3 regions of the Pseudomonas sp. Z3-6 genome follow, and region 1 is predicted to be linked to each of the others. Evidence: predicted binding sites of a transcription regulator. Region 1 holds the regulator's gene; each other region holds the start of a gene.
What was found. The regulator sigma-54, encoded in region 1, starts transcription at its own class of promoters, with help from an activator protein. The targets are predictions, from matches to a motif close to ANTGGCATNNANNTTGCTNT.
Positions count from the first base shown of each region.

Region 2: glnA (type I glutamate--ammonia ligase) is a predicted target of sigma-54. The motif match lies at 1,714-1,733, and genes of this name have one in related genera.
Region 3: J3P88_RS22510 (flagellar basal body rod protein FlgF) is a predicted target of sigma-54. The motif match lies at 1,991-2,010, and genes of this name have one in related genera.

Region 1 is NZ_CP071644.1:5,871,407-5,875,599, forward strand. Features, by position in the region: gene lptA (lipopolysaccharide transport periplasmic protein LptA) at 1-201, shown strand, start outside; gene lptB (LPS export ABC transporter ATP-binding protein) at 201-926, shown strand; gene J3P88_RS25565 (RNA polymerase factor sigma-54) at 1,091-2,584, shown strand; gene hpf (ribosome hibernation-promoting factor, HPF/YfiA family) at 2,662-2,970, shown strand; gene ptsN (PTS IIA-like nitrogen regulatory protein PtsN) at 2,983-3,447, shown strand; gene rapZ (RNase adapter RapZ) at 3,450-4,193, shown strand, end outside.
Region 2 is NZ_CP071644.1:6,576,695-6,580,887, reverse strand. Features, by position in the region: gene J3P88_RS28405 (chorismate mutase) at 1-90, opposite strand, end outside; gene glnA (type I glutamate--ammonia ligase) at 213-1,619, opposite strand; gene thiI (tRNA uracil 4-sulfurtransferase ThiI) at 1,949-3,403, shown strand; gene typA (translational GTPase TypA) at 3,537-4,193, shown strand, end outside.
Region 3 is NZ_CP071644.1:5,210,037-5,214,229, forward strand. Features, by position in the region: gene flgH (flagellar basal body L-ring protein FlgH) at 1-296, opposite strand, end outside; gene flgG (flagellar basal-body rod protein FlgG) at 364-1,149, opposite strand; gene J3P88_RS22510 (flagellar basal body rod protein FlgF) at 1,199-1,936, opposite strand; gene J3P88_RS22515 (sigma-54-dependent transcriptional regulator) at 2,274-3,833, opposite strand.

The sequences.
Region 1 (4,193 bases):
CAGGATCGCGTGGTCCTGATCGACCGCGCCAAGGTCGTCGACAAGGACAACAACGTCACCCAAGGCGAGAAAATCGTCTACGACACCAACAAGAAACTCGCCAGCGCCGGTCGCGCCACCGGCAGCAAGGTGACCGAGCAGCGTCCGCGGATCGACATGGTGATCCAGCCTAAAAAGAAAACCGAGCAGAAGGCCCAGTAATGGCAACTCTGAAAGCTCAGCACTTGGCCAAGAGCTACAAGAGCCGTCAAGTCGTGCGTGATGTCAGCCTGTCCATCGACAGCGGCCAGATCGTCGGCCTGCTCGGCCCCAATGGCGCGGGCAAGACTACTTGCTTCTATATGATCGTCGGCCTGGTCCAGGCCGATCAGGGTCGCGTACTGATCGACGACCTGGATGTCAGCCACCAGCCGATGCACGGCCGCGCGAAGGCCGGTATCGGCTATTTGCCGCAAGAAGCGTCGATCTTCCGCAAACTGTCGGTGGCCGACAACATCATGGCGATCCTCGAGACCCGCAAGGAACTCGACAAGGCCGGCCGTCGCCAGGAGCTGGAAAGCCTGTTACAGGAATTCCACATCAGCCACATTCGCGACAACCTGGGCATGAGCCTGTCTGGTGGCGAACGGCGTCGCGTGGAAATCGCCCGCGCCCTGGCCACCGCGCCGAAATTCATCCTGCTCGACGAACCGTTCGCCGGCGTGGACCCGATCTCGGTGGGGGACATCAAGCAGATCATCCATCACCTCAAGGCCAAGGGCATCGGCGTACTGATCACCGACCACAACGTGCGCGAGACGCTGGATATCTGCGAAACCGCCTACATTGTCAATGACGGCCAGTTGATCGCCGAAGGTGACTCCGCTGCGATCCTGGCCAACGACCTGGTCAAGGAAGTGTACCTGGGCCATGAGTTCCGCCTGTAAGCACACGTGTCTGGCGAATTGCCCGGGCGTCGTTTAATTTTATTATGGCGACGCTCTAGGCAAACACTTCAGTTTCAGGCATATAATTTGCTTAAGTTTGGCGCTCCGGCGCCCTGTAGTGGATGGCGCATGTGCGCCGGCGAATAAGGTGTTAAGCCCCTGCCATGAAACCATCGCTAGTCTTGAGAATGGGCCAGCAGCTGACGATGACACCGCAGCTGCAACAGGCCATCCGCCTGCTCCAATTGTCGACCCTGGACCTGCAACAGGAAATCCAGGAGGCCCTGGAGTCCAATCCGATGCTCGAACGCCAGGAAGAAGGCGACGACTTCGATAACACCGATCCGCTGGCCGACAACGTCGAGCAGAAGACCAATACCGAGATCCCGGAACCGTCCTACCAGGAAGCCGCCCCGACGGTGGACAACCTCGAGGAAGGCGAATGGAACGAACGCATTCCCAACGAGCTGCCCGTGGACACGGCCTGGGAAGACGTCTACCAGACCAGCGCCAGCAACCTGCCAAGCAGCGATGACGACGAGTGGGACTTCACCACCCGCACCTCTGCCGGCGAGAGCCTGCAAAGCCACTTGTTGTGGCAACTGAACCTGGCGCCGATGTCCGACACCGATCGCCTGATCGCCGTGACCCTGATCGATTGCATCAACAACCAGGGCTACCTGGACGAGACCCTCGAGGAGATCCTCGAAGCCTTCGACCCCGAGCTCGACATCGAGCTGGACGAGATCGAAGCCGTCCTCCATCGCATCCAGCAGTTCGAGCCGGCCGGCATCGGCGCTCGCAACCTGGGCGAGTGCCTGTTGCTGCAATTGCGCCAGTTGTCCGCCAAGACACCGTGGCTGGCCGAAGCCAAGCGACTGGTCACCGATTTCATCGACCTGCTGGGCGGTCGCGACTACAGCCAACTGATGCGCCGCATGAAGCTCAAGGAAGATGAGCTGCGCCAGGTCATCGAGCTGGTGCAGAGCCTCAACCCGCGCCCCGGCTCGCAGATCGAATCCACCGAGCCTGAGTACGTGGTGCCCGACGTGATCGTGCGCAAGCACAATGATCGCTGGCTGGTGGAGCTCAACCAGGAATCGGTGCCCAAGCTGCGCGTCAACGCCCAGTACGCTGGCTTCGTCAAGCGTGCCGACACCAGCGCCGACAACACCTTCATGCGCAATCAGCTGCAGGAAGCCCGCTGGTTCATCAAGAGCCTGCAAAGCCGCAACGAAACATTGATGAAAGTTGCCACCCAGATCGTCGAGCATCAGCGCGGCTTCCTGGAGTACGGCGATGAAGCGATGAAACCGTTGGTCCTGCATGACATTGCCGAAGCCGTGGGCATGCACGAATCGACGATTTCCCGGGTGACCACCCAGAAATTCATGCATACCCCCCGGGGCATCTATGAATTGAAATACTTTTTCTCCAGCCACGTCAGCACCTCCGAAGGCGGCGAATGCTCGTCCACGGCCATCCGCGCGATCATCAAAAAACTGGTGGCTGCGGAAAATCAGAAAAAGCCGTTGAGTGACAGCAAGATCGCTGGTTTACTGGAGGCACAAGGCATTCAGGTGGCCCGCCGTACCGTCGCCAAGTACCGTGAATCCCTCGGGATCGCGCCTTCGAGCGAGCGCAAGCGGTTGATGTAACAAGGCCACGCCACAGCGTTCCAGTGGCAGGCATTTCTGCCTGCCGCTTTATGCACTGGCAACGAAGGAGAAGCTGTATGCAAGTCAACATCAGTGGACACCAACTGGAAGTGACCGAACCCCTGCGCACCTACATCGGCGAAAAACTCGACCGATTGGAGAGGCATTTCGACAAGATCACCAACGTGCAGGTCACGATGAACGTCGAGAAGCTGCTGCAGAAAATCGAAGCCACGCTGCATATTCCCGGCGGAGAAGTGGTTGCCAACGCAGAGCACACAGACATGTATGCCGCGATTGACCTGCTGACCGACAAGCTGGATCGCCAACTCAAAAAGCATAAGGAAAAGACCCAGAGCCTCCTCCAGGGCGCTACCGGTCGTTAACCCCCCCAATCCATGATCCGACTAGAAACCATCCTGACCCCCGGCCGTTCCCAAGTGAACGCGCCGGGCGGCAGTAAAAAGAAAGCCCTCGAACAAATTGCCAACCTGATCCACCGCGAGGTGCCTGATCTGGTGATGCAGGACGTCTTCGAGGCCCTGGTTGCCCGTGAAAAACTCGGTTCCACCGGTTTTGGCAACGGCATCGCCATTCCTCACTGCCGTCTCAAGGGGTGTGCCGCGCCGATCAGCGCATTGTTGCACCTTGATACCCCCATAGATTTCGACGCCATCGACGGCGCCCCGGTCGACCTGCTGTTTGTATTGCTGGTTCCGGAAGCGGCGACCGATGCGCACCTCGAGCTGCTGCGCCAGATTGCCAGCATGCTGGACCGCAAGGAAGTGCGCGAAAAACTGCGCAGCGCACCGAGTAACGAAGCTTTGTACCAGGTGGTCCTGGACGAGCAGAACGGTCATTAAACATGCGCATGATCATCGTCAGTGGCCGCTCCGGCTCCGGTAAAAGCACGGCCCTCAACGTGCTTGAGGACAGCGGCTACTATTGCATCGACAACCTGCCCGCCGGCCTGCTGCCGGAACTGGCCGAGCGCGCCCTGATCCACACGGAACTGGCGCAGTCGCTGGTGGCGGTGTCCATCGATGCGCGCAACCTGCCGAGCCACCTGTCGCGCTTCCCTGAACTGCTCGAGGAAGTGCGCAGCCGGCATATCCAGTGCGATGTGTTGTACCTGGATGCCGATGAGGAGACGCTGCTCAAGCGCTTTTCCGAAACCCGCCGGCGCCACCCCCTGAGCAACGCCAACCGCTCCCTGGCCGAAGCCATCGAGGATGAAAGCCAACTGCTGGGGCCGATTGCCGACCTGGCCGACCTGAAGGTCAACACCACGCACCTGAACCTGTATCAGCTACGTGACACGATCAAGCTGCGCCTGCTGAACCAACCGGAGCCGGGCACGGCGTTCCTGGTGGAGTCGTTCGGTTTCAAGCGTGGCATGCCGGTGGACGCCGACCTGGTGTTCGATGTGCGCTGCCTGCCCAACCCCTATTGGAAGCCGGAATTGCGCGAGCAGTCCGGGCTTGACCAACCGGTGATCGACTACCTGGCCGCACAGCCGGACGTCGAGGAAATGTACCAGGACATCTCCAGCTACCTGCTCAAATGGCTACCCCGCTTTGCCGCGAGCAATCGCGCCTACGTCACGATT
Region 2 (4,193 bases), 710 kb from region 1:
GTCGTCAGGGGCGCGGGTCGAGGCGGCTTCGGCGGTGGTAGCCAGCAGCGCGGCAGACAGGGCAAGGCAGAGCTTGAAGCGCAACGTCATGGTCAGTCTCGTCTTCTGTGGGGGAGCGACGAGGCATCATGCACTTAACCTGCACCCATAAAAAAGGCCTCCCGAAGGAGGCCTCTCTTTAGTTCACGCCGTGCGTGGCGGCGCTTACTGGATCAGCAGCTGTAGTACAGCTCATATTCCAGTGGGTGTACGAAGGTGCGAACCTTGATTTCTTCTTCGCTCTTCAGTGCGATGTAAGCGTCGATGAAGTCATCGCTGAATACGCCGCCCTTGGTCAGGAAGGCACGGCCCTTGTCCAGCTCTTCCAGGGCTTCTTTCAGGCTGCCACAGACCTGTGGGATTTCCTTGGCCTCTTCAGGCGGCAGGTCATACAGGTTTTTGTCAGCAGCATCGCCAGGGTGGATCTTGTTCTGGATACCATCCAGGCCGGCCATCATCAGTGCAGCGAAAGCCAGGTACGGGTTGGCAGCCGGATCCGGGAAGCGTGCTTCGATACGGCGGGCTTTAGGGCTGTTCACATAAGGAATACGGATCGAGGCGGAACGGTTGCGAGCCGAGTAGGCCAGCATGACCGGTGCTTCGAAGCCTGGGACCAGACGCTTGTAGGAGTTGGTCGACGGGTTGGTGAAGCCGTTCAGGGCCTTACCGTGCTTGATGATACCGCCGATGAAGTACAGGGCAGTGTCCGACAGGCCGGCATAGCCTTCGCCTGCGAAGGTGTTCTTGCCGTCCTTGGAGATCGACATGTGAACGTGCATGCCCGAACCGTTGTCGCCGTACAGAGGCTTCGGCATGAAGGTCGCGGTGCGGCCGTAGGCGTCAGCCACGTTGTGCACGCAGTACTTGAGGGTCTGAACTTCGTCAGCCTTCTTGACCAGCGTGTTGAATTTCACGCCGATTTCGTTCTGGCCGGCAGTCGCCACTTCGTGGTGGTGAACTTCGACGGTCTGGCCCATTTCTTCCAGTGCGTTGCACATGGAGGTACGGATCTCGTGGTCGAAGTCGAACGGTGGAACCGGGAAGTAACCGCCCTTGATACCTGGGCGGTGGCCTTTGTTGCCGCCTTCCACGTCCTGGTCGGACATCCACGAACCTTGTTCGGAGAAGATCTTGAACATCGAGCCGGAGATGTCGGACTTGAACTTGACCGAGTCGAAGATGAAGAACTCAGGCTCAGGACCGAAGAAAGCGGTGTCGCCGATACCGGTGGACTTCAGGTATTCCTCGGCACGGTGGGCGATGGCGCGTGGGTCGCGGTCATAGCCTTGCATGGTCGAAGGTTCGATGATGTCGCAGACCAGGATCAGGGTCGGCTCTTCGGTGAACGGGTCCAGGACGGCGGTTTCGTCGTCCGGCATCAGGATCATGTCGGAGGCTTCGATGCCTTTCCAGCCGGAGATGGAGGAACCGTCGAACATCTTGCCGATTTCGAAGAATTCGTCGTCCAGCGCATCACGGGCCGGCATGGTCACGTGATGTTGAGTGCCTTTGGTGTCAGTGAAGCGCAGATCAATCCACTTGACGTCATGATCTTTGATGAGTTGAACCGACTTCGACATATGTCCTCCGGGTGGCTTCGGGCGGGTAGTGGAGTGCCCTTAGATATGGGTGATGCCGGCGCGAATACTCTGCCAAGGCAACCTGCCTCACAAGGGAGCAAATTGCATGCCAGTGCCCCACCATGGGTTTTTTGCACCAAATCCTCGCTTTTAAAGGCGTAAATCACAGATTGTCAGACAATAACGCACTGCAATGTGGCGCCGTCAATCGATAATGACCTGTTTTGGTGCATGCAAAACCATCTGCACAGAAACTGGTTAAACCTTGAGCAATTTCCGCTATAATCCGCGCCCCCCTTTTTTCGGCTGGCCGTTCGCGCGCTGTTTTCATGAAACTAATCGTAAAAGTCTTCCCCGAGATCACCATCAAGAGCCGCCCGGTACGGATGCGTTTCATCCGCCAGTTGGCCAAGAACATCCGTGCCGTGCTCCGAGACCTGGACCCGGCTGTGGTGGTGAATGGCGTGTGGGACAACCTCGAGCTGGAAACCCGTGTCAGCGAACCCAAGGTCCTCAAGGAAATGACCGAGCGCCTGAGCTGCATGCCGGGCATCGCGCATTTTCTGCAAGTCGATGAATACCCGTTGGGTGATTTCGACGACATCCTTGCCAAGTGCATGCTTCATTATGGTGACGCACTGACCGGCAAGATCTTTTCGGTGCGTTGCAAGCGTGCGGGCAAGCATGCGTTCAGCTCGATGGATGTGGAGAAGTACGTCGGCAGCCAATTGCGCCGGCAATGCGGCGCGGCCGGTATTTCGTTGAAAGATCCGGAAATCGAAGTCCGCATCGAAATTCGCGACCAGCGGCTATTCGTGATCCACAGCCAGCACAACAGCATCGGCGGTTATCCGCTGGGTTCGCTGGAGCAGACCCTGGTGCTGATGTCCGGTGGCTTCGACTCCACGGTAGCCGCCTATCAGATCATGCGTCGCGGGTTGATGAGCCATTTCTGCTTCTTCAACCTGGGCGGGCGCGCCCATGAATTGGGCGTGATGGAAGTGGCGCACTTCATCTGGAAGAAGTACGGCAGCTCCCAACGCGTGTTATTTGTGAGTGTGCCGTTCGAGGAAGTCCTGGGCGAGATTCTCGGCAAAGTCGATAACAGTCATATGGGCGTCATTTTGAAGCGTATGATGTTGCGCGCCGCTTCACGAATTGCCGACCGCCTGCAAATCGACGCGCTGGTGACCGGCGAGGCGATCTCCCAGGTGTCGAGCCAGACGTTGCCGAACCTGTCGGTGATCGACTGCGTGACCGAGAAGCTGGTCTTGCGTCCACTGATCGCCAGCCACAAGCAGGACATCATCGACCAGGCCAATGAAATCGGCACCGCCGAGTTTGCCCGGCACATGCCGGAGTATTGCGGCGTCATCTCGGTCAATCCGAAGACGGCGGCCAAGCGCGGGCGGGTAGAGCACGAAGAGAAAGAATTCGACATGGCGGTGCTCGAGCGTGCGCTCGAAAACGCCAGGCTGGTGCCGATTGATCGGGTTATCGATGAATTGGGCCAGGATGTTCAAATTGAAGAAGTCGGCGAAGCGCTGGCCGGTCAGATCATCATCGACATCCGCCACCCGGATGATGCTGAAGACGACCCGCTGAGTGTCGCCGGCATCGAGGTAAAAACGATGCCGTTCTATGCCGTGAACGCGCGTTTCAAGGAACTGGACCCTACTCGCCAGTACCTGCTGTATTGCGACAAAGGCGTGATGAGTCGCCTGCATGCCCACCATTTGCTCAGTGAGGGGCATGCCAATGTGCGCGTTTATCGACCGAGCTAAGTGCCCGGGGCTGTTTGCCTGTGGCCTGCGTCACCGGCCCCCCGACGCCGCCGACACGCTGTAACTGTCGGACTCAACGTAAATCGCTGCCACGACCTGTCAGCACACCGAATCCTCTGATCGAGATACACAAGTGATCGAAAATCTACGCAACATCGCCATCATTGCTCACGTTGACCATGGTAAGACCACCCTGGTAGACAAACTCTTGCGTCAATCCGGCACCCTGGAGCGCAACGAGCTCAACGACGAGCGCGTGATGGACTCCAACGACCAGGAAAAAGAGCGCGGTATTACCATCCTGGCGAAAAACACCGCCATCAACTGGAACGGCTACCACATCAACATCGTGGACACCCCGGGCCACGCCGACTTCGGTGGTGAAGTAGAGCGCGTGATGTCGATGGTCGACTCCGTACTGCTGCTGGTTGACGCTCAAGACGGCCCTATGCCGCAAACCCGTTTCGTGACCAAGAAGGCGTTCGAAGCCGGCCTGCGTCCGATCGTGGTCATCAACAAGGTTGACCGTCCAGGCGCGCGTCCGGACTGGGTTCTGGACCAGATCTTCGACCTGTTCGACAACCTGGGTGCCACCGAAGAACAGCTGGACTTCAAAGTCGTCTACGCCTCGGCCCTGAACGGCATTGCCGGCCTGGACCACACCGCCATGGCGGAAGACATGACCCCGCTGTACCAGTCGATCGTCGACGACGTACCGGCACCGAAAGTCGACCGTGACGGTCCGTTCCAGATGCAGATCTCGGCACTGGACTACAACAGCTTCCTGGGT
Region 3 (4,193 bases), 660 kb from region 1:
AGGCCGACGCTGGTCTCGCTGGTCTTGTCGATCTGCGAGTTGGCGTTCTTGCTGGCCTGGGTCCGCTCGTTCAGGGTGATGGTGATGATGTCACCGACCCGGAAGGCCTTGCGGTCGCTGTACAGGTTCTGCTCGAAGCCGGCCTGGTAGATCGAACCATTGTTGGCGGCAGCCGGCAACGGCGTACGCGGCAACACCGGAGCGTAATACGGGTCATTGGGCCGTGGCGTTGGCGCAACACAGCCCGCGAGTGCGGTAATCCCACTCAGTGCCAGAACAGATACGAAGCGTTTCATGACCCTACCTCTTGGTGTTGCAGGCGACCCTGGGGCCGCCCTGTCTACGTAATGACGGACGACGCGGTTACAGATTCTGCGTAACGAACGAGAGCATCTGGTCGGCGGTGGAGATCACCTTGGAGTTCATCTCGTAGGCACGCTGGGTGGTGATCATGTTGACCATCTCCTCGACCGTGCTCACGTTGGAGGTTTCCAGGGTGTTCTGCAGCGTGGTACCGAAGCCGTTCAAGCCTGGGGTGCCGACTTGCGGCGCGCCACTGGCAGCGGTTTCCAGGAACAGGTTGTTGCCCACCGCTTGCAGGCCGGCCGGGTTGATGAAGTCGGCGGTCTGCAGGTTGCCGATAACCTGGGCGGCCGGGTTGCCTGCCACGGTGATGGACACGGTGCCGTCACGGCCCACGGTGAAAGTCTGGGCATCGTTCGGGATGACGATGGCCGGTTCCAGGGCGAAACCGCTGGCGTTGACGATCTGGCCGTTGGAGTCGAGGTGGAAGGTACCGTCACGGGTGTAGGACGTGGTGCCGTCCGGCTGCAGGATCTGGAAGAAACCGCGGCCGTCGATGGCCATGTCCAGCGGCTGCTCGGTGGTTTGCAGGCTGCCGGCGTTGAAGTTTTTCTGGGTGCCGACAATGCGCACACCGGTACCCACTTGCAGGCCCGACGGCAATTCGCTGTCCTGGGTCGATTGGGCGCCTGGCTGGCGTTTTACCTGGTAGAGCAAGTCCTGGAACTCGGCGCGATCACGTTTGAAACCCGTGGTCGAGACGTTCGCCAAGTTGTTGGAAATGGTGGAAAGGTTGGTGTCCTGGGCGGACAGACCTGTTTTGGCAACCCAAAGAGCCGGAAGCATTCGATTCTCCTCGTACGCCTGTTTTTCGGCGCGACGCTGTAATTAATAGTTAGATCTGCAAGACCCGAGCCATGGCTTCATCGCCTTCTTTGGCGGTGTTCATCATCTTGACGTGGAGCTCGAACTGCTTGGCCAGGGCCAGCACCGACGTCATTTCATCCACGGCATTGACGTTGCTCGCCTCCTGGAACCCGGACACCAATTGCACGTTGCCGTCGATGGGCGCCGGCTGGCCGTCCTTGGTCCGGATCGAGCCGTCCAGGCCCTTGGTCATGGTCCTGAGGTCTGGGTTGACCAGCTTGATGCGGTCCACTTCCGCCATCACCCGCGGGCCTTCGCCCATGGCGCGGATGCTGATGGTGCCGTCCTGGCCGATTTCGATTTTCTGCTCGGGTGGCACGGCGATCGGACCGCCATTGCCCATCACCGGCATGCCGTTGCCGGCCCGCAGCACGCCCAGGGCGTCGACATTGAGGCTGCCGGTGCGCACGTAGCTTTCACCGCCATCGGGGTTCTGCACGGCCATCCAGCCCGGCCCGCTGACCGCCACGTCCAGATCGCGACCGGTCTCGATCAGCGCACCCGGGGTGAAATCGGTGGCAGGACGCTCGGAGAGGGCAAACGCCCGCGCCGGAAAGCTGTCGCCGAACACCGGCATCGAGCGCGCCTGCTCCAGGTCTTTCTGAAAACCATTGGTGGAGATGTTCGCCAGGTTGTTGGCATGGGCCCGCTGCGCCAGTGCGTTCTGGCTGGCGCCGGTCATTGCCACATAAAGGTACTTGTCCACTGTCGTTCCTCTGCATGCCGGACGTTTGCCGCCCACTGCTGTGTTGCACAGCCTTAAGCAATTTGCAGACCAACTTTTTTCTGGCGCCCCTGGGTCCTGGAAACAAAGGACTTGAGGGTTCTGGAAGGGATTTGGGGAAGGTATCGAAGACGAAAAACCGGCGGTGTTGTGCCGGTTCGTGGCAATGCTTTTCCTTGGGTAATGGCCTCTGCCGTCATCGCGAGCAGGCTCGCTCCCACATTGGACCTCCAGTGCTCCAATGATTTGTGAGCAATCAGTAATCTTGTGGGAGCGAGCCTGCTCGCGATAAGGCCGCATGAGCACCGAGAGCAAGCAACTATGGCTCGGTTTTGCCGACTTCGTATTCGCGCAATTTATTAGCAATGGTCGTATGGGAAACCCCCAGCCGCTTGCCCAGTTGCCGGCTGCTGGGATGTTCGGAATACAAGCGCTCCAGCACCGCTTTCTCGAAACGCCCAACGATCTCGTCCAAGCCCCCCTCAAGGGAGAAATCGCCAAGGGGCTGGCGCACGCCGTAGTCCGGCAGGCGGATGTGCTCGGCTTTCACCTTCCCGCCATCGCACAGGGAAACCGCTTGGAACAGCACGTTTTCCAATTGCCGGACGTTGCCCGGCCAATGGTAATGACTGAGGCGGTCCATGGCCGCCGGCGCCAGCTTGGGCAGTGCACAGCCGATCTGGCGGCTGGCCTGGTCGAGGAAATGCTCCACCAGCGGTGCCAGGCCATCGAGGCATTCGCGCAGGGGTGGGATGTGCAGGGAGAGCACATTCAAGCGGTGGTACAAATCCTGACGAAATTCGCCTCGGGCGCAGAGTTCGGACAAGTCCACCTGGGTGGCGCAGATCACCCTGACGTCCAGGTACACCTCTTCATCGCTGCCGACACGCCGGAAGCATCCGTCCTGCAGGAAGCGCAGCAGTTTCACTTGCAGGCGCGGGCTCATCTCCCCCACACCGTCGAGGAACAGCGTTCCTCCAGCGGTCAGTTCCAGCAGGCCGAGCTTGCCTTCGGCCCTCGCCCCTTCGAATGCGCCGGGGCCGTAGCCGAACAGCTCGGTCTCGGCCATCGACTCCGGCAGCCCGGCACAGTTGAGTGCCATCAAGGGCGATTGCCCGCGCGGGCTCGCCAGGTGACAAGCCCGGGCCAGCAGTTCCTTGCCCGTGCCGGTTTCGCCTTCAATTAATAGCGGCGCGTCCAGCGGTGCCATGCGCCGGGCCTCACGGACCACCGCCGCCATCACCTTCGAGCTCTGGAAAATGCTGTCGAAGCCACGCAACTCTTGCTTGCGCACGTTATAGATCCGTTCACCCACGCGGTCGGCCCGATGCAACGTCAACACCGCACCGGCCATGGCTTCGCTGTCGTCGTGTTCCGATTGCAGTGGCGCGATGTCGGCCAGGAACACGTCGCCCTTGACCTTGACCCTCAGGCCGTTGATGCGCGACTGGTTGGCGCGCACCAGTTCCGGCAAGTCGAAATCCTCGGCGTAGCGTGACAAGGGAATCCCCGGCACCTCGTCGACCCGCACCCCGAGCAACTGCGCCGCCGCCCGGTTGGCCGCGACAATGGAGCCGCCCATGTCGATGGACAGCACTGGAAACTCCAGGGCGCCGAGCAAGGCGTTGAGCTCCATGTGCCGACGCTCGCTGGGCATCAGCCCTACTCGCTTGACGCCAAACACCCCGGCGATGCCTTCGAATTTCGGACGCAACGCCTGGAACTGGATGTTGATCAGGTTCGGGCAGTGCAGGTAGATCGCATTGCCGTGCTCGCCACCGACCTCGCCCCGGGCGACGTTGATGCCGTACTCCACCAACAGGTTGAGGATGTCCCGGAGGATGCCGATGCGGTTCTGGCAATGGACTTTGATGCGCATGAAAGGGCCCAGGTGCATATGAGATAGAAAAGCACGCCATTCCAGCCCCTCTGTGGCGAGGGAGCTTGCTCCCGCTGGGCTGCGCAGCAGACCCAAAACAGGGGCCGCTTCGCGCCCCAGCGGGAGCAAGCTCCCTCGCCACAAAGTTTTTTCGGCGTGGCAATGCAAATAATCGTCAAGATTATGTGACAGATGTAGGCCATTTCCCACCCGAAAATCCCGGAAAGATCGTACCGCCCGCCAAATCGTAACGAAAACTTTACGATTCAACCCGTCGTTCGCCCAATCCATCCTCGCCAAGCCGATGCACACATCGCCGCTTCGGGTTATCTCTAATGCATCGCTCGACATAACAACAAA